Regions from separate parts of the Streptomyces sp. NPDC056480 genome, predicted to be linked through region 1. Evidence: riboswitches for the same ligand, from Rfam matches in the RefSeq annotation. Region 1 holds a riboswitch; each other region holds the start of a gene.
The links. Region 1 has a riboswitch for cyclic di-AMP ahead of ACFQ79_RS29120 (transglycosylase family protein). Riboswitches for the same ligand answer to the same signal wherever they lie in the genome.

Region 1 (7,569 bases):
AGCGGAAGCTGACGGAGGTCTTCTCCGCCGCCTCCAAGGACCTCGACATCGACGTGAACCCGCGCTACGGCGCCTGGGACGACGCCCAGGTCAGGCTCGGCGACACCACCGCCCCCTGGCTGCGGCAGATCAGCCAGGACCCGGGCGCCGTCCCGGCCGGTGCGTGAGGCGGAGTAAGTTCAAGGGGTGACATCTGAGAGCCCCGGCCGCATCGTTCTGCTCACCGCCAGCCACCGCGTGGCACCCGGACTGCTGTCCTGGCCCGCCTGGCAGGCGCTGGGCGCCGCGGACCGGGTGCTCTGCCCCGACGAGCGCCATCCCCAGCTGCCCTACCTGCGGGAGGCCGGGGTCGCCGTCGAGCACCTCCGGCCCACCGCCGAGGAACTCGTCGAGGCGTGCGCCGGAGGCCGTACGGTCCTGCTGCTCCCCTCGGGCGAGGGCGACCGGGCGCTGACCGACGGCCTCGCCCGGCTCGCCGGCTCGGGCCGCTTCTCGATGCCCGACCTGGAGCTGCTGCCCGGCTCGTACGACCTGCCCGGCGCCCGGCTCCTCGACCTCGTGCAGATCATGGACCGCATCCGGCGTGAATGCCCGTGGTCCTCGCGGCAGACGCACAAGGAGCTCGTCAAGTACGGCATCGAGGAGGCGTACGAGCTCGTCGAGGCGATCGAGGACGGCGACCGGGACGCGCTGCGCGAGGAGCTCGGAGACGTCCTCCTGCAGGTGATCTTCCACGCCCGGATCGCCGAGGAGGACCCGGAGAATCCCTTCTCCCTGGACGACGTCGCCGGCGACCTCGCCGAGAAGCTGATCCACCGGCACCCGCACGTGTTCGGGGACGCGACGGCAGAGACGCCGGAGGAGGTACGGGCCCACTGGCTGCGTACCAAGGCGGTCGAGAAGCAGCGGGAGTCCGTGACGGACGGCGTGCCGCTGGGTCAGCCGGGGCTCGCGCTCGCCGCGAAGCTCGGCGGGCGGGCGCGCGTGGCGGGTCTCGACGTGGCCCTTCCGGCGGAGCGGGGCATCGGTTACGACCTGCTCGCCCTGGCGGTCCGCGCGGAGTCGGAGGGCGTGGACCCGGAGGCGGCGCTGCGCGCGGCGGCCCGGACGTACCGGGAGGCGATCCGCGCGGCGGAGGGTGTGAAGGCGTAGCCGTTCGCGGCGTGCGCGTGCGCGTGCGCGTGCGCGGCAGGGCTGAGGCGGCGGCGCGGGCGCGGGCTCAGGCGCGGCTGGGCTCAGCTCGGGCGCACGGCTCGGGCTCGGGCGTGGGCGCAGGCGTGGGCGTGGGCGTGAGCGCAGGCTCGGGCGTGGGCTCAGGCGCGGACGCCGGCTCGGGCGGCGGTGGCAGGCGTCACGGCTCGCGCGGCACCCGGGCCCCCGGGTTGTGCCAGAGCGGGGGCGGCGGGCCCAGGAGGCGTTCCGCCGCGGTGTTCGGGCGGGCGGTGAAGCGGCCCACGGGCTGCAGGGTGTCGTGGTGGATCCGGTCCGGGTCGGTGCCCAGCTCCACCAGCACCTCCGCGACCTCGGTCAGGAAGCCGGGCGGGCCGGCGAGGTAGACGTCGTGCGAGGGCCAGTGGACACAGGCCCGCAGTGCCTGGAGGAGCCGTTCGGTCGCCTGGTCCTTGCGGTGGCCGGGGGCCGAGGTGATGTAGGTGACGCTGAGTCCGCTGAGACGTTTCTTCAGTCGCTCCGCGTCCCGCCGGCCGTACAGGTATTCCTTCGCGCGCGCCACCACGAACAGCCGGCCCTTCAGTTCCGGCTCGGCCTCCGCCGCCTCGGAGAGGAGCGCCTTCACCGGCGCCCAGCCCGTACCGGCGCCTATATAGGTACGGAGTCCGCCCGGCTCCGTGCACGCGGTGAGGCCGCCGCCGGGCGCGCTCAGCCGCAGCGTCTCGCCCGGACCCGTCCCGTCGACGAGGGCCGTGCTCATCGCGCCGCCCGGGATCCGGCTCACATGGAGTTCGACCGTGCCGTCGGGGCGGGGCGCGTCCGCGAGGGAGTAGGTGCGCCAGACGCGCGGGACGCGCAGCGAGCTGACGCTGACGTACTGCCCGGGGAGGAAGGGGAAGGGCTGCCGCGGCCGCAGGGTGAGGACGGCCAGGTCCTCGCCGAACCGCTCGTGCCGGACGACGTCCGCGTCCCACCAGGCCGGCTCCCCGGCCCCGGCCGCCTCCTCGGCGCCCGCCAGCATCAGATCGGCGACGTGCCCGTACGCCTCGGTCCAGGCCTTCTCGGCCTCCTGGCTCCAGGCCGCCCCGGCGGCGTGCGCGAAGGCGGCGAGCAGACTCGACCCGACGGCGGCGTAGAGCGCGGGGGAGGCGAGGAACTTGCGGTGGTCGCGGCCCAGCTGCCCCAGGTACGCGGCGAGCCCCGGGGACTCCAGATGGGTCACCACATGGGTGAGCGCGGCGAAGAGCCGGTCCCGCTGGGGCTGCATGTCCTCGGGGAACAGCTCGCGCATGGCCGGGTTGTTCCAGAAAAGATGCGAGTAGAAGAAGGTGACGGCGTGTTCGGCCCGTCTCTCGACGACCGCGAACGTGCTTCTGAGCATCTGAGGATCCACTGACAAGAATCTAGGGCACCACCCCCTTCTTGATCACAGGATCCGACAGACCTCGCCTTCCGGACCGCCCTGTACGGTCGGGGAGTGAGCACCACCCCCGGAACCGGCCCCGCCTCCTGCCCCGCGTCGTCCCCCGCCCCCGAGCTCTTCACCTGGGAGTTCGCGAGCGATCCGTATCCCGCGTACGCCTGGCTCCGCGAGCACGCGCCCGTGCACCGGACGACGCTGCCCAGCGGGGTGGAGGCCTGGCTGGTGACGCGGTACGGGGACGCCCGGCAGGCCCTCGCCGACCAGCGGCTCTCCAAGAACCCCGCGCACCACGACGAGTCCCCGCACGCCAAGGGGAAGACGGGCATCCCGGGCGAGCGCAAGGCCGAGCTGATGACACATCTGCTCAACATCGACCCGCCGGACCACACCCGGCTGCGGCGACTCGTCTCGAAGGCCTTCACCCCGCGCCGGGTCGCCGAGTTCACCCCGCGCGTGCAGGAGCTGACCGACCGGCTCATCGACGCCTTCGTGGAGAAGGGGAGCGCGGACCTCATCCACGAGTTCGCCTTCCCGCTCCCCATCTACGCGATCTGCGACCTGCTCGGCGTGCCCGAGGAGGACCAGGACGACTTCCGCGACTGGGCCGGGATGATGATCCGGCACGGCGGCGGCCCGCGCGGCGGGGTCGCGCGGTCGGTGAAGAAGATGCGCGGCTATCTCGCCGAGCTGATCCACCGCAAGCGCGAGGAGCCCGGGGACGACCTCATCTCGGGCCTCATCAAGGCCTCCGACCACGGCGAGCACCTCACCGAGAACGAGGCCGCCGCCATGGCCTTCATCCTGCTCTTCGCCGGCTTCGAGACGACCGTCAACCTCATCGGCAACGGCATGTACCAGCTCCTGCGCCACCCCGAGCAGCGCGAGCTGCTCCAGGCGTCGGTCGCGGCGGGGGAGACCGGGCTCCTGGAGACCGGGATCGAGGAGCTGCTGCGGTACGACGGGCCGGTGGAGATGGCCACCTGGCGGTACGCGACCGAGCCGCTGACCATCGGCGGACAGGACATCCCGGCGGGCGACCCCGTCCTCGTGGTGCTCGCCGCCGCGGACCGTGACCCGGAGCGGTTCGACGGGCCGGACACCCTGGACCTCGCCCGGCGCGACAACCAGCACCTCGGGTACGGGCACGGCATCCACTACTGCCTCGGCGCGCCGCTCGCGCGGCTCGAGGGACAGACCGCGCTCGCCACCCTGCTGACTCGGCTTCCGGACCTGCGACTTGCCGCCGATCCCGAGGAACTGCGGTGGCGCGGAGGGCTCATCATGCGCGGATTGCGCACGCTTCCGGTGGAGTTCTCCCCTTCCGTACGACCTCCACGAAGTGACGGTTCATCAGAACTGTGATCTTCACGTGATCGCGGGTGCATCGACTTGTGATGAGCGTTCGAATAGGGCTACCTTCCCGGTCAGCTCGGTTCGTCAACGTGGTTGAGTAATTCGGCCATGTCCGGCAACTCGGGTCGTCCACACAGTCGTCACGCGAAAGGCGCTCCTATGCGTTCCGGGAACGGACGTCACCGTCGCCCCCGTCAGGCCCCCGCAATCGTCGTCGCCGCGGGCGTGACCGGCTCCGCCATGGCGCTGCCGCTGCTCGCCACCGGGTCCGCCTCCGCCGCCGACGCCGCCACCTGGGACCGCGTCGCCGAGTGCGAGTCCGGCGGCCAGTGGAGCGCCAACTTCGGCAACGGCATGTACGGCGGGCTCCAGTTCACCCAGGACAGCTGGGAGCGGAACGGCGGCCTGACGTACGCGCCCAGCCCCGACCTGGCCAGCCGCGCCCAGCAGATCGCGGTGGCCGAGAAGGCCCTTGCCAAGGGGTCCACCGAGTGGGCCACCTGCGCGCCGATCGCCGGCCTCACGAACGACGGCACCTCGCCCGGCGTGGATCCCGGCCCCGCGAGCGTCCCCAAGGCCCCCACGGGCCCGGTTCCCGAGTCGAACTGGACCACCGGTCTTCCCGGGACCTCCGAGGGGTCCTCGTCGGACGCGAAGGAGTCCAAGGCGTCCAAGGACGCGAAGAAGGCCACGGAGTCGGCTTCGCCCACCGCACCCGCCACTCCCGTCTCGCCGACCGCTCCCGTGACGCCGACCACCCCGGCGAGCCCCTCCGTGTCGACCGACCCGAGCCACCCGACGGTGCCCACCACGCCGGTCACGCCCGATGAGTCCGTTACGCCGGTTACGCCCGGTACGCCCACTGCGCCGGGAGCCACCACGCCCGGCGGGCCGACGGACGACGTGTCGCCGGCCACTCCCGGAACCGGGAAGCACCGGGGTGACGCCGCTCCGGAGGAAACCGGCAAGTCGGACAGTTCAACCGAATCAGGTAGACATGCTTCATCGGGTAACAAGCTGACCGAAAACCCCCTGGAGAAGTCCCCGGCTGACGCTTCGAAGGAATCGGACGCAACGGACAGTCAGGGCAAGTCGGGCGCCTATCTCGTGCAGCCGGGCGACAATCTGTCCGACATCGCACAGGAGAACGAACTCCCCGGAGGCTGGACCGCCCTCTACGACGCCAACCGGCAGACCGTGGGCGTCGATCCGGACCTCATCCTCCCTGGTCAGGCCCTCGACCTGACGGCGGGTTCGACCGCGTCGGCGGAGTAGTTCAGGGTCATATGTCCGGTTCTGGGCAAGTGAGACATGGGTCTCTTCGCCCCAACTGGCGTGTCACGCCCGCAAACTCCGCTTCCGTCGCGTCTCACCTGCACAAACAACCCCCGCCGGAAGGCAAGTAGGGGCGATATTTCCGCAATGCGCCTCTTTGAACTTCCGGTGGGTCTGTGTCTACGGTCGTCACCGCTCGCCACCGCGGGCCCCGTCGACCGAAACGCCGAATCCTGCCGTCGGCCGATGGGAACAGTCGTCGCGCAAGCGCCGAAGGCAGGAGTGGGGGACCCAAGGTAAGTGCCGGTCCCGGCCGTTGAGACAGACGGCCGGCGAACGGCTTGGGGTGAAGCCGCGTGCTAGGACACGCGGCCGGGCAACTTTCCGGCCCGAACCCGACAGCTCACCTCACAGGCGTCGGTGAGGAGAATCTCCATGCTGTTTTCCGGTAAGGGCAAACACCGCCGTCCGTCCAAGGCCACCCAGGTCGTCACGCTCGTCGGCGTCACCGGTGTCGCCGTCGCCGCCCCGCTGATGACCGCGGGCACCGCCTCGGCCGCCACGGTCTCCGAGTGGGACACCGTCGCCGCGTGCGAGTCCGGCGGCAACTGGTCCATCAACACGGGCAACGGCTACTACGGCGGCCTGCAGTTCTCCGCCTCCACCTGGGCCGCGTACGGCGGCACCGCCTACGCCGCGACCGCCAACCAGGCGTCGAAGTCCCAGCAGATCGCCATCGCCGAGAAGGTCCTCGCGGGCCAGGGCAAGGGCGCCTGGCCGTCCTGCGGCGTGGGCCTCTCGGGCGCCTCGCCGAACACCGGCGCCGCCGAGAGCGCGCCGCAGCAGAGCACCCAGCAGCCGCAGCAGGAGCGGAAGGCCGAGCAGCCGACCACCCGCAGCGAGCAGCGCCAGGCCCCGAAGAAGGCCGCGCAGCAGCAGGCCGCTCCGCAGGCCGCCGCGAAGAAGACCGTCACCACCCCGACCGGCAAGAAGGTCAAGAAGGGTGACGGCGAGTACAAGGTCGCGGCCGGCGACACCCTCAGCAAGATCGCCCAGGCGCACGGCGTCAAGGGCGGCTGGGCCAAGCTCTTCGAGCTGAACAAGGACGTCGTCGAGGACGCCGACCTGATCTACCCGGGCCAGCAGCTTCACCTGAAGTGAGCCCGGCGGCTCGCGTGAGTCCGGCGGCTCACGCGGCCCCTCCGACCCTCCCGCGGTGACCACCCCGGCCCGACGCGCCCATCCCCCGTGCGCGTCGGACCGGGGTTCCCCCGTTTCCGGAGGGCGTACGGAGGGACCGGCGGAGGTACTGAGGGGGAGGGCCCGCAGGAACAGCGGACCGCCCACACGGTTACCGGCCGGTAGATCTGAGGCCCTTCGTCCCGACATGCCTGCCCTTGGGTCCTTTTTCGTCCCAGGGGGCGGGCGCCCGGCTGGCCGGAGCCCCCGAGCCGGTTAGGCTCTTGTCGCAAGGCCAAGCGACCCTGCACCGACCTTGCGTCACATCCAGCGTCACATCCCAAAAAGGAGATGCTCGTGCCGTCCATCGACGTCGTCGTAGCCCGGGAAATCCTGGACTCCCGAGGCAACCCCACGGTCGAGGTCGAGGTCGGCCTCGACGACGGCAGCACCGGTCGTGCTGCTGTTCCGTCCGGCGCCTCCACCGGTGCGTTCGAGGCCATCGAGCTTCGCGACGGTGACCCGAACCGCTACCTGGGCAAGGGTGTCGAGAAGGCCGTCCTCGCCGTCATCGAGCAGATCGGCCCGGAGCTCGTCGGCTACGACGCCACCGAGCAGCGCCTGATCGACCAGGCCATGTTCGACCTGGACGCCACCGAGAACAAGGGCTCCCTCGGCGCCAACGCCATCCTCGGCGTCTCCCTCGCCGTCGCGCACGCCGCGTCCGAGGCCTCGGACCTCCCGCTCTTCCGCTACCTCGGCGGCCCGAACGCGCACCTGCTGCCCGTTCCGATGATGAACATCCTCAACGGTGGGTCGCACGCCGACTCCAACGTCGACATCCAGGAGTTCATGATCGCCCCGATCGGCGCGGAGTCCTTCTCCGAGGCCCTCCGCTGGGGCGCCGAGATCTACCACACCCTCAAGGCCGTGCTGAAGCGCAAGGGCCTCTCCACCGGCCTCGGCGACGAGGGCGGCTTCGCGCCGAACCTCGAGTCGAACCGCGCCGCCCTCGACCTCATCGTCGAGGCCATCAAGGAGGCCGGCTACACCCCCGGCTCCGACGTCGCGCTCGCCCTCGACGTGGCCGCGTCCGAGTTCTACAAGGACGGCAAGTACGAGTTCGAGGGCAAGTCCCGCTCGGCCGCCGAGATGACCGAGTACTACGA
Region 2 (7,569 bases), on a different contig from region 1:
ACTTCCTTCGAAAGAAAAGGACCGAGATGTCCGAGAAGTCACGAGCTGTCACCGGCGAAGAGCGAGGCGAGGGCAAGTTCCCCAAGGGTCTCGTCCTGCGCCTCTTCGCCTATCTGATCGCCGGGCACCTCTTCGCCGGCTTCCTCTACCTGCTCTTCATGCTCGGCGGGCAGAACCAGTAGCGGGTCCTGGTCACGCCTCCGTGAGCAGGCGCTCGCGCAGCCGCTCGCGGGTCTCCGGGGACAGCTTCAGGCCCTCCGAGAGGTAGGCGTCCACCGAGCCCCAGGTCGCCTCGATCGTCTCGAAGGCGCCCCGCAGATACTCCACCCGCGCGTCGAACAGCGGGCTCAGCAGCTCCATCACCTCGGGCGACATCGCGTCCGGGGCGGTGGAGCTGCGGCGCACCTTGTAGCGGCGGTGCGGGTCGTTCGACTTCACGTAGTCGGCCTCGATCGCCTCCCGCTCGACCCCGACGGCCAGCAGTGTGATCGCGATGGAGAGCCCGGCGCGGTCCTTGCCGGCCGCGCAGTGCATCAGGGCGGGGAGGCTGTCCTCGGCCAGCGCGTGCAGGATCCGGCTGTGCTCCGGGGTCCGCTCGACCACCATCTTCCGGTACGAGTCGGACATTCGGGTCGCGGCCTTGCCGTCGCCCAGGATGTCCCGCAGCTGCTCGATGTCGCCGTCGCGGACCAGCTTCCAGAACTCCTTTCCGTCGGCCGGGTCGTTGAGGGGTATGTTCACGTTCCGTACACCCGGCAGATCGACGTCCGGGCCCTCGACCTTCCGGTCGGCGAGGTTCCGGAAGTCGAAGACGGTGTGCAGGCCGAGCGAGTCGAGGAAGGCGACGTCCTCCTCGGTGGCGTGGGCGAGGTGGCCGCTGCGGTAGAGGCGGCCGGGGTGCACGGCGCGCCCGTCCGTCGTCGGCAGGCCGCCCACGTCCCGGAAGTTGCGGACCTCGGCCAGCTCGGGCTCGTTCGCTTCGATGGGCGGGACCTGCGGCAGCTGCTGCGTCACGGATGCTCCTGAGGGTCGACGTTCGGGTGCCCGACGCGAGATCGGTTCCAGGGGCAATCATCCAGGTGGGGCCGGGCCGGCGCACCCCCCTGGACGGGAATGGGTGATCTGTCCGAATTGGGGCCTTACGTATAACGCGCCCTGTTTGCAGGCGAGATGAGCCGCAGCGCGTGAGCAGGGTCATAGAAGTGACGGATCGTGGCCGACGGGCCGGAGCAATTGCCGTACGGAAAAAGGAAATCGAGGGTCCGTCATCCACGGAGGGTGACCGGAATTCCGGGCGGAAGGACGTACCCGGAAAGCCGGTGGAAATCACTGGCTTGTTCGCGTCGACCCCGCTCGTCTAGCGTCACCGTCAATCCGGTCGGACCGCCGAATCCTGCCACCGTCCGGAATTCCACTCATCCCATGCGTGGCAGGAGCGGGGGACCCAGGAAGTACGCCGGTCCCGCGACACAGGACGGCTCGGGGTGAAGCCGCGTGAGAGCGCGGCCGGACATCTCCAGTCCGAACCCGACAGCTCACCTCGTAGGCGCCGGAGAGGAATTCGCCATGCCCGCGAAGGGTAAGCACCGCCGCATCAAGTCCAACCGCCTCACCCGCGGAATCGCCGCCGCCGGTACGGGAGGTGCCGTCGTCGCCCTTCCGCTCCTCGGTGCCACCGGCGCCCACGCCGCCGAGCAGGCCGCCCCGGCCGCCGCTCCCGGCCAGGCCGTCACCGCCGCCGCCCAGGTGAAGGCCCCCGCCTCCGCCAAGGCCGCGCCCGCCGCCGCGAAGGCCGCGCCGAAGACGTACTCCGTCGTGCGGGGCGACTACCTGTCGAAGATCGCCGCCGAGCACCACCTCACCGGTGGCTGGCAGAAGCTGTACGCGGACAACCGTCAGGTCGTCGGCGAGAACCCCTCGCTCATCCTGCCCGGCATGAAGCTCACCCTCGGCGCCAAGAGCACCGCCAAGGCCGCCGCGCCGAAGAGCTCCGCGCCCAAGGCCGCCGCGCCGAAGAGCGCCGAGAAGAACGGCGACACCTCGCGCGCCTCCCGGAGCAGCGAGCGCTCCGCCGCCCCGGCCAAGAGCGCCCCGGCCGCGAAGGCGGCGCAGTCCTCGGAGTCCTCCGGCGCCGCGACCTCCGCCTCCGGCTGGTTCGCCCCGGTCAGCGGCGGCATGTCCACCCCGTACCGCGCCGCCGGCTCCATGTGGTCCTCCGGCTACCACACCGGTGTCGACTTCATGGCCTCCACCGGCACCACGATCGTCGCGGTCGGCCCCGGCACCGTCTACTCCGCCGGCGACGGCGGCGCGTACGGCAACCAGGTCGTCATCCAGCACGCCGACGGCACCTTCTCGCAGTACGCCCACCTCTCCTCGATCTCCGTCTCCGCCGGCCAGACCGTGAGCGGCGGAGAGCAGATCGGCCTCTCCGGCGCGACCGGCAACGTCACCGGCCCCCACCTGCACTTCGAGATCCGCACCGGGCCGGACTACGGCTCCGACATCGACCCGATCGCCGCGCTGCGCCAGCACGGCGTGAACATCTGACGCACCGTCGCCACCCGAGGCCCGGCACACACGTGCCGGGCCTCCGGCGTGTTCCCGCTCTATTCCGGCTTGGCAAATTCTTTATCGGTGGCATATGTCACCCGGCGTCAACCCCTCCTTACGGTCGCGTAGGTCACATCCGAAGGGGAAGGATGTGCTCCCGTGGCAGACGATTCGAGATCAAGAGACAAGCACGCATTCGGGTCGTACGCGGCGATCGGTGACAGCTTCACCGAGGGCGTCGGAGACCCCGGGCCCGACGGGACCTACGTCGGCTGGGCGGACCGCTTCGCGGTGCTGCTCGCCGACCAGCTGCCGGAGCACGACGCCTTCCGCTACGCCAACCTGGCCGTACGCGGGCGCCTCCTCGACCAGATCGTGGCGGAACAGGTCCCCCGGGCGAAGGAACTCGCCCCCGACCTGGTGACCTTCTGCGCCGGCGGAAACGACATCATCCGCCCCGGCACCGACCCCGACGAGGTCGCCGAACGCTTCGAGCGCGCCGTCGCCGAACTCACCTCCGCCGTCGGCACCGTCATGGTGACCACCGGCTTCGACACCCGCGGCGTCACGCTCCTCAAGCACCTGCGCGGCAAGATCGCCACGTACAACGGGCACGTCCGGGCCATCGCGGACCGCTACGGCTGCCCGGTCCTCGACCTCTGGTCCCTGAAGTCCGTCCAGGACCGGCGCGCCTGGGACGACGACCGCCTGCACCTCTCGTCCGACGGCCACACCCGGGTCGCCCTGCGCGCCGCCCAGGTCCTCGGCATGCCGGTGCCGGCCGACCCGGACCAGGCGTGGCCGCCGGTACCCCCGCGCGGCACGCTCGAGGTGCGCCGCGACGACATCCACTGGGCCAGGGAGTACCTCGTGCCCTGGATCGGCCGTCGGCTGCGCGGCGAGAGCTCCGGCGACCACGTCGAGGCGAAGCGCCCCGACCTCATGCCCCTGTAGTTCCGGGGACAGCCGGCGGGTGCACGCCGGCGGGGATCCGCTCCAGGACCCCGCCGGCGAACACGTCGTACAGGGGCAGCGTCTCCAGATGGACGTAGCCGATGTGGCAGTCGCAGACGGCGAGGGGACAGGCCCGGGGGCGGAGGGCGGCGCGGTACGAGCCGTCGTACAGGTTCCCCAGCTCGGCCTTGACGAAATGGCAGCGCCGTACCGTCCCCTCGCCGTCCACCGAGATCACCGACTCCCCGGTCCGGCACGGCAGCCCCGCCGAGCGGTGCGGATGACGGCTGTACGGGAAGAGCGGGTCGATCCGCGTCCACTCCGCGGCCTCCGCGTCGGTGTACGCGTGCCCCTCCGCGGCGTTCACCCAGAGGTAGACGTGCGCCGGCAGCGCGGCCCGCAGCCGCCGGGCGTGCTCCGCGTGCTCGGGAAGCCCGACGACGCCGACGCTGAAGCGGACGCCCCGCTCCGCCAGCTCCCCGCACTTGGCGAGGAAGCGCTCGTACGGCGTCTGCCCCGGGTGGTACGTGCACCAGAGCGCCACGCTCTCCGGGTCAGCCTCCGCCAGCCAGTCGGTCCGGCAGCTCAGATTCGTCTGGATCGCCACCCGCTCCACGTGGGGGAGCCGGGACAGCTCGACCAGCGCCCGCCGGTACCAGGAGCGGACCAGACCCTCGCCCCAGGGGGTGAAGAGGACGCGCAGCCGGTCCTCGGTCTGCCCGGCGGCCCACCCGGTGAACCGTTCGAGCGCGGCCCGGTCCGCGCGCAGCTGCTCCCGGCTGTCCCGGCGCTTGGCGAACGGGCAGTACGGACAGTCGAAGTCGCAGGAGGAGAGCGGCCCGCGGTAGAGCAAGGTCAGGTCCATGCCGGTGCCCGGGATCGGCGACGGTGTCAGGCCCGTGCCCATGCCCGTGCCCGTGCTCGTGACCGTGCCCGTGACCGTGCCCGGGATCGGGATCGGGATCGGGATCGGCGGAGGTGTCAGGTCCACGGTCGCCGCCTACTTCGGTTCGTACGCGGCCATCGCGGCCCGCACCGAGGGGGAGAAGAGCTCCGGGCCGAGGCCGTCCGAGTGGGCCAGGCCCTCCGCGGACAGCCGGAGCAGCCCGGCCGGAGCCGTCTCGTCCAGCCAGCCGAGGGCCTCGAAGCGGCCCAGCTCCGCCGGGAAGTCCGCGAACGGCGAGGCGCCGAAGCGCTCCTCGTACCCGGCGACCGGCATGCCCTCGGCCTGGAGCAGCGACTGCAGCAGATGGCGGCGCCTGGCCTCCCCGGCGTCGACCCAGCGGCCGACCTCGGCCCGCGAGAAGTCCGCGGTCTCCGTGTACGCGTCGATGATCGAACGGATCTCCCGCATGTCGACGGCGTAGTCGAAGGAGTAGTGGAGGGCCGAGGTGTACGAGCGGGCCCCGCAGCCCAGGCCGATCATGCCGTCGGTCTGACAGGCGTAGTCGTCGGGGCCCAGCGGGGCCGCGTCCGTGCGGCGGAACATCCGCATCGACACCTGCTCGTAGCCGTGCGCGAGGAGATGGTCCCGGCCGTGCCGGTAGAGGCGAAGCCGCTGCTCGTCCCACTCCCGGTCGGCGGTGGGGGAGATCCGGCCGAGCCCGGTGAGCGGCCGGACGTACAGCGGATAGAGGTACAGCTCCTCCGGGCGCCAGACGAGGGCGGCGTCGAGCGAGGACCGCCAGGACTCCTCCGTCTGGCCGTCGATGCCGTAGATCAGGTCGATGTTGAGCACGGGGACACCCGAGTCCCGGATCCGGCCCAGGGCCGATTCGACGTCGGCACGGCGCTGCGGCCGGACGGCCGCCCGCGCCTCGGCCTCCACGAAGCTCTGCACCCCGATGCTGAGCCGGGTCGCGCCCCGCTCGGCGAGCAGGGCGAGGCGGTCGGCGGTCGCCGTCGCGGGCGAGGTCTCCACGGACAGCGGCACCGCCCGCAGATCCACGCCCATCCGCTTCTCGGCGATGTCGCAGAGCCGCTCCAGCTCGGCGGCGGTGAGGAAGGTGGGCGTGCCGCCGCCGAACGCGGCCGTCGCGAACCGCACCGGGGCCGCGTCGCCGAGGGACTCGCGGACGGCCGTGGCCTGCCGGTCGAGGGCGTCGAGATAGCGGGTGGTCAGCTCGTCGGGGGCGCCGATCCGGGTGAAGAGATTGCAGAAGCCGCAGCGGACCTCGCAGAACGGTATGTGCGCGTAGAGGGAGAGCGCGTCCTTCGGCTCGTCCCGCCAGAGCGCGGCGAGCGAGGGCGCGGGGTCGGGGAGCGGCCGGTACGCCGTCTTGTGCGGGTAGGCGTAGACATAGCTCCGGTACGGCCGCGGGGCGGCAGTGTCGCCCAGGCCACGGACTTCGGTCATGCCACGACCTCCTGCTCCGGGCCGGTGAGCTCGAACTCGGCGTACGGGACCGTCCACACGACCTCGTGGCCGAGCCGGTGGCCGGTGTACCCGTCCTCGCCGTACGCGGTGCCGTGGTCGGAGCAGACGATCGCGAAGCACGGGCGGCGGCTGCTCATCGCGGCGAAGAGCCGTCCGATGTGCCGGTCGACGTACTCCAGGGCGGCGGCGTGGGTGGCCCGGGAGTCGCCGGCCTCGCGGGTGGCGCCCGGCAGATGGAACCAGTTGGGCTGGTGCAGCGCGGACACGTTGACGAAGAGGAACAGCCGCTGCTCCTGCGGGAGACCGGCGACCACCTCCTCGGCGCGGGTGACCTGCGACTCGAAGGAGGTGGGGGAGGCCACGCCGAACGACGGCTCCCAGTGGCTCTCCTCGAACAGGCCGGGGAGCACGGTGCCGAGCGGCGGCTGCCGGTTGAAGAAGCCGACCCCGCCGACGCAGACCGTCCGGTAGCCGGCGCCCGCGAGCGCGGACACGAAGTCCGGGGTGTCGTGGACGTAGGTGCCGTCGGCGGTCGTCTCGCTGCCGGCGAAGCGCGCCGCGAACAGCCGCGGGTGCGGGCCGGGGGAGGCCGGTGTCGGCAGGAATCCGGCGAAGATCGCCTGGTGGGAGGCGTAGGTGAAGCTGCCGGGCGCGTGTCGCCGCTCCCAGACGCCGCCGGGGAGATGACGGGCCAGGTGCGGGATGCGGCCCGCGGCCGCGAGCTCGGCCGCCACGTCGTACCGGAGCGTGTCGAGGGTGACCAGGAGCAGATCGTGGCTCCCGACGATCGTGTTCATGTCGGGCTGATTCACGCGGTGCTCGTTCCTGTGGTGCTGGTGCTGGTGCTGGTGCTGGTGCTGGTGGCGGTGCTGGTGGCGGTGGCGGTGCTGGTGAGTCGGCGGGTGCGGGGGAACTGGGCGGCGACCTGCGCCGCGTACGTGTCGAGGCCCTCGGCGCCGCTGCCGGGCAGCCCCGTGAGGCCCGGCAGCAGATCGCCGAAGGCGTTGACCTCGCCCACGGCGAAGCGGCGCCAGCCGGTCGAGGGCAGCAGGTCGACGCCCACGCAGCGGGTGCCGGGGAAGACCGCTGCGGCCCGCTCGCACACGTCGAGCGCGTCGGTCCACCGCGCGCCGGCCGCGGCGATCGCGGCGCGGGCGGCGAGCAGATCACCCCGGGTTCCGCCCAGGTGCAGATTGGTCATGGGGGAGCGGCTGGTGCGGAGCACGGCATGGGTGGCCCGCCCGTCGATCACCACCACCCGCAGGTCGGCCGCCCGGCCGCCCTGGGCGGCCTTGGGCAGCCACCGCTCGACGTGCAGGCCGTCGGGGGCGAGGGCGTCCACGATCGCGGCGACCTCCCGCTCGCTCGTATAGCGCCGTACCCGCAGGGAGTTGTGGAGACGCCCGTCCGGCCCGCGCTCCACCGACGTGGTGGCCTGGACCCGGCCCGCGCTGTTCGTCTCGATCGCGAGCACCCCCGAGGCGGAGGAGCCGTGCGCGAGCTTCACGAACATCCGGCGCAGTCCGGGCTCGGCGGCCAGGGCCCTGACATCGGCCCAGCCGCGTACGACGGGGGCGGACGGGCCGGATGTCGGCGACGCGGGCACGGGCACCCCGGCCGCGCGCAGCAGACCGTGGCTCAGCCGCTTGTCGAACAGGTCCGCCAGTTCCGCCGGGTCGTCGACG
Region 3 (7,569 bases), on a different contig from region 1:
GACCCTGGGCGCCTGGACCGGCGAGCCGGCCGAGCCGCTCCCGATGCCGCCGATCACCGCCGACGACACCGGACGGGTCGTCATCGTGGACCGTCCCGGCGCCGTCCAGACCCAGTTGCTGATCGGCCGGGTCGGACCCGACCGCCACGACAGCGTCTGGCCGGCCCAGGTCCTGGGCACGTACTGCCTCGGCGGCACGCTCACCTCGCGGCTCGACCGGGTCCTGCGGGAGGAGAAGGGCTACACGTACGGCGTGCGCGCCTTCGGGCAGGTGCTCCGCTCGGACGGCCGGGGGAACGGCGCCTCGATGCTCGCCATCAGCGGTTCCGTCGACACGCCCAACACCGGTCCCGCTCTTGACGACCTGTGGAAGGTGCTGCGGAAGCTGGCCGCGGAGGGGCTCACCGACGCCGAGCGGGAGACGGCCGTGCAGAACCTGGTGGGGGTCGCGCCGCTCAAGTACGAGACCGCCGCCTCCGTCGCCGGGACGCTCTCCGACCAGGTCGAGCAGCACCTCCCGGACGACTACCAGGCCCAGTTGTACGCCCGGCTGGCCGAGACCGGCACGGTCGAGGCGACCGCGGCCGTGGTCAGCGCCTTCCCCGTGGACCGGCTCGTCACCGTGCTCGTCGGCGACGCGGCGCAGATCGCGGAGCCGGTGCGCGCGCTCGGGATCGGCGAAGTGACCGTCGTGACCGGCTGATTCACACCGCGGACACGGCAAGAGAGGGCCCCGACGGCGCAGTTCGTCGGGGTCCTCCCCTTTGTCCGTATTGAGGTTAAGGGTGGCTGTATGCCCTGTGGCATGTCTTACAAAATGCGTGTCCGGTTGGTGATTGAAAGACGATCCGCATAGCGTCGGTGCGTCTGTTCGTCAGTTGCACGTGCCGCACCCGCGGCATCGGACAGACATCGCCGAGTCCCCGTCAGGCGCGAGCCTGGGGAGCCGGGGACCCACGCGTAGTCCCTGGGGTGAATCGGGCGCCTTCGTCTCGTACGGAGGGGCTCGTAGGAGACCTTCCTGCTCCGAACCCGTCAGCTAACCCGGTAGGCGAGAGGGAAGGAAAGGATCAGCCCCTACATGGCGTTCACCCGTGCCACCGGGAAGCATCGTGCTCCGAGCCGGATGGCGCGCCGCGGCGTGGGCATCGCCGGCGCGGCGACGCTCGCCACCACCGGCGTCATCGGAACCCTCGCTTCCCCGGCGCTCGCCGCCGACACGGACAACCGCTCGCTCGAGGACACCGGTCTCATCAAGGTGATCACCGAGGACTCCCTCGCCGAGCGGATCGACGCCCAGGCCGCCGCCCAGGAGCAGGAGGCCTTCGAGGTCGCCGCCAAGGCGAAGGCCAAGGCCGAGGCGAAGCGCAAGGCCGAGGCCCGCGCCAAGGAGATCCGCGAGGCCGAGCAGCGTGCGGCCCGTGAGGCCGAGCGTCGTCGTCTGGCCTCCTTCCAGCTGCCCGTCGAGGGCACGTACGTGTCCACCGGCTACCAGACCGGCGGCTCGCTGTGGTCCTCCGGCAGCCACTCCGGCATCGACTTCCACGCCTCCTACGGCAGCAGCGTCGTCTCCGTCGGCTCGGGCACCGTCGTCGAGGCCGGCTGGGGCGGCGCGTACGGCAACAACATCGTCATCCGGATGAACGACGGCACGTACACCCAGTACGGGCACCTCTCCTCCATCGGGGTCTCCGTCGGCCAGACCGTCGAGCCGGGTGAGCGGATAGGCATCTCGGGCTCGACCGGGAACTCGACCGGCCCGCACCTCCACTTCGAGGCGCGGACGACGTCCGAGTACGGCTCCGACATCAACCCGGTCTCGTACCTGCGCGCCCGCGGCGTCAACGTCTGATCCAGGACGGTCCAGGACGCCCTCGCGCGGGGCCGGCGGTTCCGCCGCCGCCCCCCCCCGCATCGCAAAAGCCCCGGCTCGTACAGAGCCGGGGCTTTTCGTCGGCCGCGGGACATCGATATTCCGCCGGGGCATCGGAAATTCCGGCGTGCTGCAATAGAGTCGCAGATCGGGCGCAGAACAGGCGCCGTCGGAATTGACTCGCGCAGACCAAAGGCGGAGGTCGGACATGCGCATTCCCGCGCACTCGGTATGCACGGCGATCCGGGACGACATCGTCTCCGGCGTCTTCGAGCGGGGCAGCCGGCTGACCGAGGACCAGCTGGCCCGCCGGTACGGGGTGTCCCGCGTCCCGGTCCGCGAGGCCCTGCGCACCCTGGAGTCCGAGGGCTTCGTCGTCTCCCGCCGCCACGCCGGGGCGCATGTCGCCGAGCCCACCGACCAGGAGGCCGCCGATCTGCTCGACATGCGGGCGCTGCTCGAACCGCTGGGGGCGGCCCGCGCCGCCCAGCGGCGCACGGAGGCCCATCTCAAGGTGCTGCGCGGCCTGGTCAGGCTGGGGCAGGAGCGGGCCAGGCGCGGGCAGGGCGAGGATCTGCGCTCACTCGGCGGCTGGTTCCACGAGACCCTCGCGCAGGCCTCCGGCAGCCCGGCCCTGACGGCGCTGTTGACCCAGCTGCGGCACAAGATCGCCTGGATGTACGCGGTCGAGCAGCCCGAGCGGCCGGTGGACGCCTGGGCCGAGCACGGTGCGATCGTGGACGCGGTGGCGCGCGGCGACGCCGAGCGGGCGCGGACGCTGACCGCGCTGCACGCGGAGCGCTCGCAGTCGTTGCACCGTCTCAAGAGGCCGGACCGCGGCCGTGTGAGGGTTTCGCAACATGCAGTCAACACGGCGAGTTCCCGGAATTAACGCGCGCATCGTATACATGGAATAGCAATTCGGCGCCGCTGCTTCGTGCTGCCCGAAAAGAGGGGCAGTGTAAAAGCGAAAGGCCGCCACCGCCGGAATTCCGGCGATGGCGGCCTTTCGTCGTACAGAGGGGGCGACCCGGATCAGACGGTCTCGGGAAGCTCGTCCAGACCCTCGGCGACCAGCTTCGCCAGACGGTCCAGAGCGGCCTCGGCGCCGTCGGCCTCCGAAGCGAGCACGATCTCCTCGCCGCCCTGCGCGCCCAGGCCGAGCACCGCGAGCATGGAGGCGGCGTTCACCGGGGTGCCGTCGGACTTGGCGATCGTCACCGGAACGCCGGAAGCCGTGGCGGCACGGACGAAGATGGACGCGGGGCGGGCGTGGAGGCCCTCGGCCCAGCCGACGTTGACGCGGCGCTCAGCCATGGTGTTGCCCTTCAAGTCTCAAGCGGGTTGTCTAGACCAGTCTCTCACGGGATGCTGCGTGCTCGCGCCGACCTTCGGCCCGGATCGGACCGCCGTTCGGCCCTCCCTCACCGTGCGCGGTGCGCTCCCTACCTTGCACGGCGGACCCCCGCCGCGCGAGCGGTGTCGCGGCCGTGTCGCGGCCGGTGTCATCACCGTGTCGCGACCCGTGCCACCACCGTGCCGCGGCCGTAGGCTGACCCCATGCAGAGCGCGTCGGACCAGCTGCCGGAGCACGACTACCCCGACCACTGGGAAGCGGACGTGGTGCTCCGCGACGGCGGCACCGCGCGCATCCGGCCCATCACGGCCGACGACGCGGACCGCCTCGTCAGCTTCTACGAACAGGTCTCGGACGAGTCGAAGTACTACCGCTTCTTCGCCCCCTACCCGCGGCTGTCCGCCAAGGACGTGCACCGCTTCACCCACCACGACTTCGTGGACCGGGTCGGCCTCGCGGCGACGGTGGGCGGCGAGTTCATCGCCACCGTGCGCTACGACCGCATCAACGACCGTGGCCTGCCCGCCTCCGCCCCGGCCGACGAGGCCGAGGTCGCCTTCCTCGTCCAGGACGCCCACCAGGGACGCGGCGTCGCCTCCGCCCTGCTCGAACACATCGCGGCCGTCGCGCGCGAGCGGGACATCCGGCGTTTCGCCGCCGAGGTGCTCCCCGCCAACACCAAGATGATCAAGGTGTTCACGGATGCGGGCTACACCCAGAAGCGCAGCTTCGAGGACGGGTCCGTACGGCTCCACCTCGACCTCGAACCCACCGACCGCTCCCTCGCCGTGCAGCGCGCGCGGGAGCAGCGGGCCGAGGCCCGCTCCGTGCAGCGCCTCCTCACCCCCCGGTCCGTGGCCGTCGTGGGCGCGGGGCGGGCACCCGGCGGTGTCGGCAGGACCGTTCTCCGCAACCTCCTCGGGGCCGGGTACACCGGACGTGTGTACGCGGTCAACGCCGCGCTCGCCGGGAGCGACGGGCCCGCCGAGTTCGACGGCGTCCCCGCCCACGCCTCCGTCGCGGCCATCGGTGAACCCGTCGACCTCGCGATCGTCGCCGTCCCCGCCGAACGGGTGCCGGAAGTCGTCGCCGACTGCGGCGAGCACGGCGTCCAGGGCCTGGTCGTCCTCTCCGCCGGATACGCCGAGAGCGGGGCCGACGGGCGCGAGCGGCAGCGCCAGCTGGTCCGGCAGGCCCGCTCGTACGGCATGAGGATCATCGGGCCCAACGCCTTCGGGATCATCAACACCGCCGCCGACGTCCGGCTCAACGCCTCCCTCGCCCCGCAGATGCCGGCCGCCGGGCGGATCGGGCTCTTCACCCAGTCCGGCGCCATCGGCATCGCCCTCCTCGCCGGTCTGCACCGGCGGGGCGCCGGGCTCTCCTCCTTCATCTCGGCGGGCAACCGCGCCGACGTCTCCGGCAACGACTTCCTCCAGCACTGGTACGACGATCCCGGTACCGACGTCGTCCTGCTCTACCTGGAGTCGATCGGCAACCCCCGGAAGTTCACCCGGCTCGCGCGCCGCACCGCCGCCGTCAAGCCGGTCGTCGTCGTCAAGGGCGCCCGGCACAGCGGCAGCGCGCCGCCCGGCCACCGCGTGCCGGTCACCCGCATCCCGCACGCCACGGTCTCCGCGCTGCTCCGCCAGGCCGGCGTCATCCGCGTCGACACCGTCACCGAGCTGGTGGACGCCGGAGTGCTGCTCGCCGCCCAGCCGCTGCCCGCCGGGCCCCGGGTCGCGATCCTCGGCAACTCCGAGTCCCTCGGCCTCCTCACGTACGACGCCTGCCTGACGGAGGGGCTGCGCCCGCTGCGGCCGCTCGACCTCACCACGGCGGCGGAACCTGCGGACTTCCGGGACGCCCTCGTGGCGGCGCTCGCGGACGAGACCTCCGACGCGGTCGTCGTGAACGCGATCCCGTGGGTCGGGGAGAACGGCGCCACCGAGTTCGGCGACGGAGAGGTCCTCGCGGCCTCCCTCCGCGAGGCCGTCGCCTCCGCGCAGGCCCCGACGAAGCCGGTCGTCGTCGTCCACGTGGAGATGGGCGGCCTCGCGGAGGCCCTCGCGGTGGCCACGAGCACGCGCCCGACGGCACCGGGACGGGGCGCGGCCGCCGCCCCGGGACCCCGGCCGACCGGACTCCCGGCCGCACCGGGGGCCGAGCCCGCCGTGTCCGCCATGCCCTTCGGCCCTGGGACCGTCCCCGGGACCGGCCCCGGGGCCGAGCCCACCGGCCTCCGGCCCGGGACCCGCGCGGCCGTCTCCGGGACCGAGCCCCCCGTCCCCGGGACCGGGCGCGAGTCCGGCGCCGCCGGCCGTCGGCCCGAGCCCGGCGCAGCAGGCCACGGGACGGCCGGCCCGGGGACGAGCGGCGCCGTGTCCGCGCCCGCCGTGTCCGCCCCCGGCGTTCCGGGAGCGTCCCCGTCCGCGGCGGCACCGGCCCCCGCGTACGGGACCGGGGCCGAGGTCGGGGCCGGGACCGGGACCGGAACCGGAACCGGGATCGTCGCCGGAGACGGCGACCCGGCGCCCGCGCCCTCGCCCGGACCCGTCCCGCCCGCCACCATCCCCTCCTACCCCGCCGCCGAGCGGGCGGTGCGGGCGCTGGCCGAGGCCGTGCGGTACGGGCAGTGGCGGCGGCAGGCCGCCGAACCCGGGCGGGTGCCCGAGTACGAGGACATCGACGAGCCGGGGGCCGCCGCGCTCATCGAGCGGGTGCTCGGCGGCGACGACGCCGACCCGCGCGGTGTGACCCTCGACACCGCGCAGGCCGGAGAGCTGCTCGCCCGCTACGGCATCGCCGTGCTGCCCACGCTGCCCGCGCCCACCCCCGACGCCGCCGTCGAGGCCGCCGGCCGGCTCGGCTACCCGGTCGCCCTCAAGACGACCGCGCCCCACCTCCGCCACCGCCCCGACCTCGGGGGCGTACGGCTCGATCTGGCGTCCGAGGAACAGCTCCGCACGGCCTACGCCGAGCTGACCGAGGTCCTCGGCAAGCCCGAGGAGCTCCAGCCGGTCGTCCAGGCGATGGTGCCCCGCGGGGTCGACACCGTCGTCCGTTCCGCGATCGACCCGGCCGTCGGCGCCGTCCTCTCCTTCGGCCTCGCGGGCGCCGCGTCCGAGCTGCTCGGCGACACGGCCCACCGGCTGGTACCGGCCACCGACCGGGACGTCGCCGAGCTGGTCCGTTCCCTCCGCACCGCCCCGCTGCTCTTCGGCTGGCGCGGCTCCGCCCCCGTGGACACCCCGGCCCTCGAAGAGGTCCTGCTCCGGGTCTCCCGGCTGGTCGACGACCACCCCGAGGTGGTCGCCGTCTCCCTGGAGCCGGTGGTCGTGGCACCGCGCGGACTGTCCGTCCTCGGCGCCACCGTCCGGCTGGCCCCGCCGCCGCCCCGCACCGACCTCGGCCCGCGCAGCCTGCCGAGCTACTGAAGGGCCTGAGAGGGGCCCACAGCCCCGTAGGATGGAGTCCATGGCGAAGACCGGTACGACGACCCAGGGGCTGCGCGCGGCGATCGAGCGCAGCGGCTACTACCCGGCCCTCGTGGCCGAGGCGGTGGAGGCCGCTGTCGGCGGCGAGGCCGTCGCGTCGTACGTCGTGCACCAGGAGACCACGTTCGACGCCAACGAGGTCCGGCGCCACGTCACCGTCCTCGTCCTGACGCCGCACCGCTTCATCGTCAGCCACACCGACGAGCAGGCCGCCGACACCAGCTCCCCGACGCCGTACGCCACGACGTCCACCGAGTCCGTGAAGCTCGACCGGATCTCGTCGGTCGTCGTCAGTCGTGTCGTCGCCAACCCGGAGTCGTACACCCCGGGCACGCTGCCCCGCGAGGTGGTCCTCACCATCGGCTGGGGTGCCGTCTCCCGCATCGACCTGGAGCCCGCCGCCTGCGGCGACGCCAACTGCGACGCCGACCACGGCTACACGGGCAACGCCACCGCGGACGACCTCAGCCTCCGGGTGAGCGAGGCCGGGGACGGCCCGGACACCGTCCGGCAGACCCTCGTCTTCGCCCAGGCCCTGTCCGAAGCCATCGCGGCCACCGCCGCCCCCACGCGCTGATGGTGCAGCCGACCGCCGTGGCCCACGGCTGGCCCGACGACCCGGTTCCGCTCGCCCCGGACACCGCGCCGGTCCCCGAGTACACCTTCGGCTCCCTCGGCGACGTGCTGCCCACGCTCGTCGCAGGTCAGGGCGTGCCCGGGTGCGAGGCCCGGATCGCCGAGCTCTCCCCGGCCGACCGGAACTGCGTCTTCCTCATCGACGGGCTCGGCTGGGAGCAGATCAAGGCCCACCCGGACGAGGCCCCCTATCTGACCTCGCTCCT

Region 2: another riboswitch for cyclic di-AMP. It lies ahead of ACFQ79_RS22945 (peptidoglycan DD-metalloendopeptidase family protein); the one in region 1 lies ahead of ACFQ79_RS29120 (transglycosylase family protein).
Region 3: another riboswitch for cyclic di-AMP. It lies ahead of ACFQ79_RS10340 (M23 family metallopeptidase); the one in region 1 lies ahead of ACFQ79_RS29120 (transglycosylase family protein).

The regions. Positions count from the first base shown of each region.
Region 1 is NZ_JBHTSA010000084.1:12,474-20,042, forward strand. Features, by position in the region: gene ACFQ79_RS29095 (SurA N-terminal domain-containing protein) at 1-167, shown strand, start outside; gene ACFQ79_RS29100 (nucleoside triphosphate pyrophosphohydrolase) at 187-1,152, shown strand; gene ACFQ79_RS29105 (globin domain-containing protein) at 1,352-2,551, opposite strand; gene ACFQ79_RS29110 (cytochrome P450) at 2,648-3,955, shown strand; gene ACFQ79_RS29115 (transglycosylase family protein) at 4,106-5,221, shown strand; cyclic di-AMP (ydaO/yuaA leader) riboswitch at 5,480-5,653, shown strand; gene ACFQ79_RS29120 (transglycosylase family protein) at 5,657-6,382, shown strand; gene eno (phosphopyruvate hydratase) at 6,752-7,569, shown strand, end outside.
Region 2 is NZ_JBHTSA010000053.1:29,631-37,199, forward strand. Features, by position in the region: gene ACFQ79_RS22935 (DUF6126 family protein) at 27-182, shown strand; gene ACFQ79_RS22940 (tyrosine-protein phosphatase) at 193-1,014, opposite strand; cyclic di-AMP (ydaO/yuaA leader) riboswitch at 1,375-1,562, shown strand; gene ACFQ79_RS22945 (peptidoglycan DD-metalloendopeptidase family protein) at 1,567-2,550, shown strand; gene ACFQ79_RS22950 (SGNH/GDSL hydrolase family protein) at 2,713-3,507, shown strand; gene ACFQ79_RS22955 (STM4011 family radical SAM protein) at 3,494-4,372, opposite strand; gene ACFQ79_RS22960 (STM4012 family radical SAM protein) at 4,508-5,863, opposite strand; gene ACFQ79_RS22965 (STM4013/SEN3800 family hydrolase) at 5,860-6,681, opposite strand; gene ACFQ79_RS22970 (STM4014 family protein) at 6,693-7,569, opposite strand, start outside.
Region 3 is NZ_JBHTSA010000016.1:66,400-73,968, forward strand. Features, by position in the region: gene ACFQ79_RS10335 (M16 family metallopeptidase) at 1-703, shown strand, start outside; cyclic di-AMP (ydaO/yuaA leader) riboswitch at 904-1,069, shown strand; gene ACFQ79_RS10340 (M23 family metallopeptidase) at 1,082-1,852, shown strand; gene ACFQ79_RS10345 (GntR family transcriptional regulator) at 2,082-2,765, shown strand; gene ACFQ79_RS10350 (HPr family phosphocarrier protein) at 2,909-3,190, opposite strand; gene ACFQ79_RS10355 (GNAT family N-acetyltransferase) at 3,434-6,667, shown strand; gene ACFQ79_RS10360 (DUF5998 family protein) at 6,708-7,304, shown strand; gene ACFQ79_RS10365 (alkaline phosphatase family protein) at 7,304-7,569, shown strand, end outside.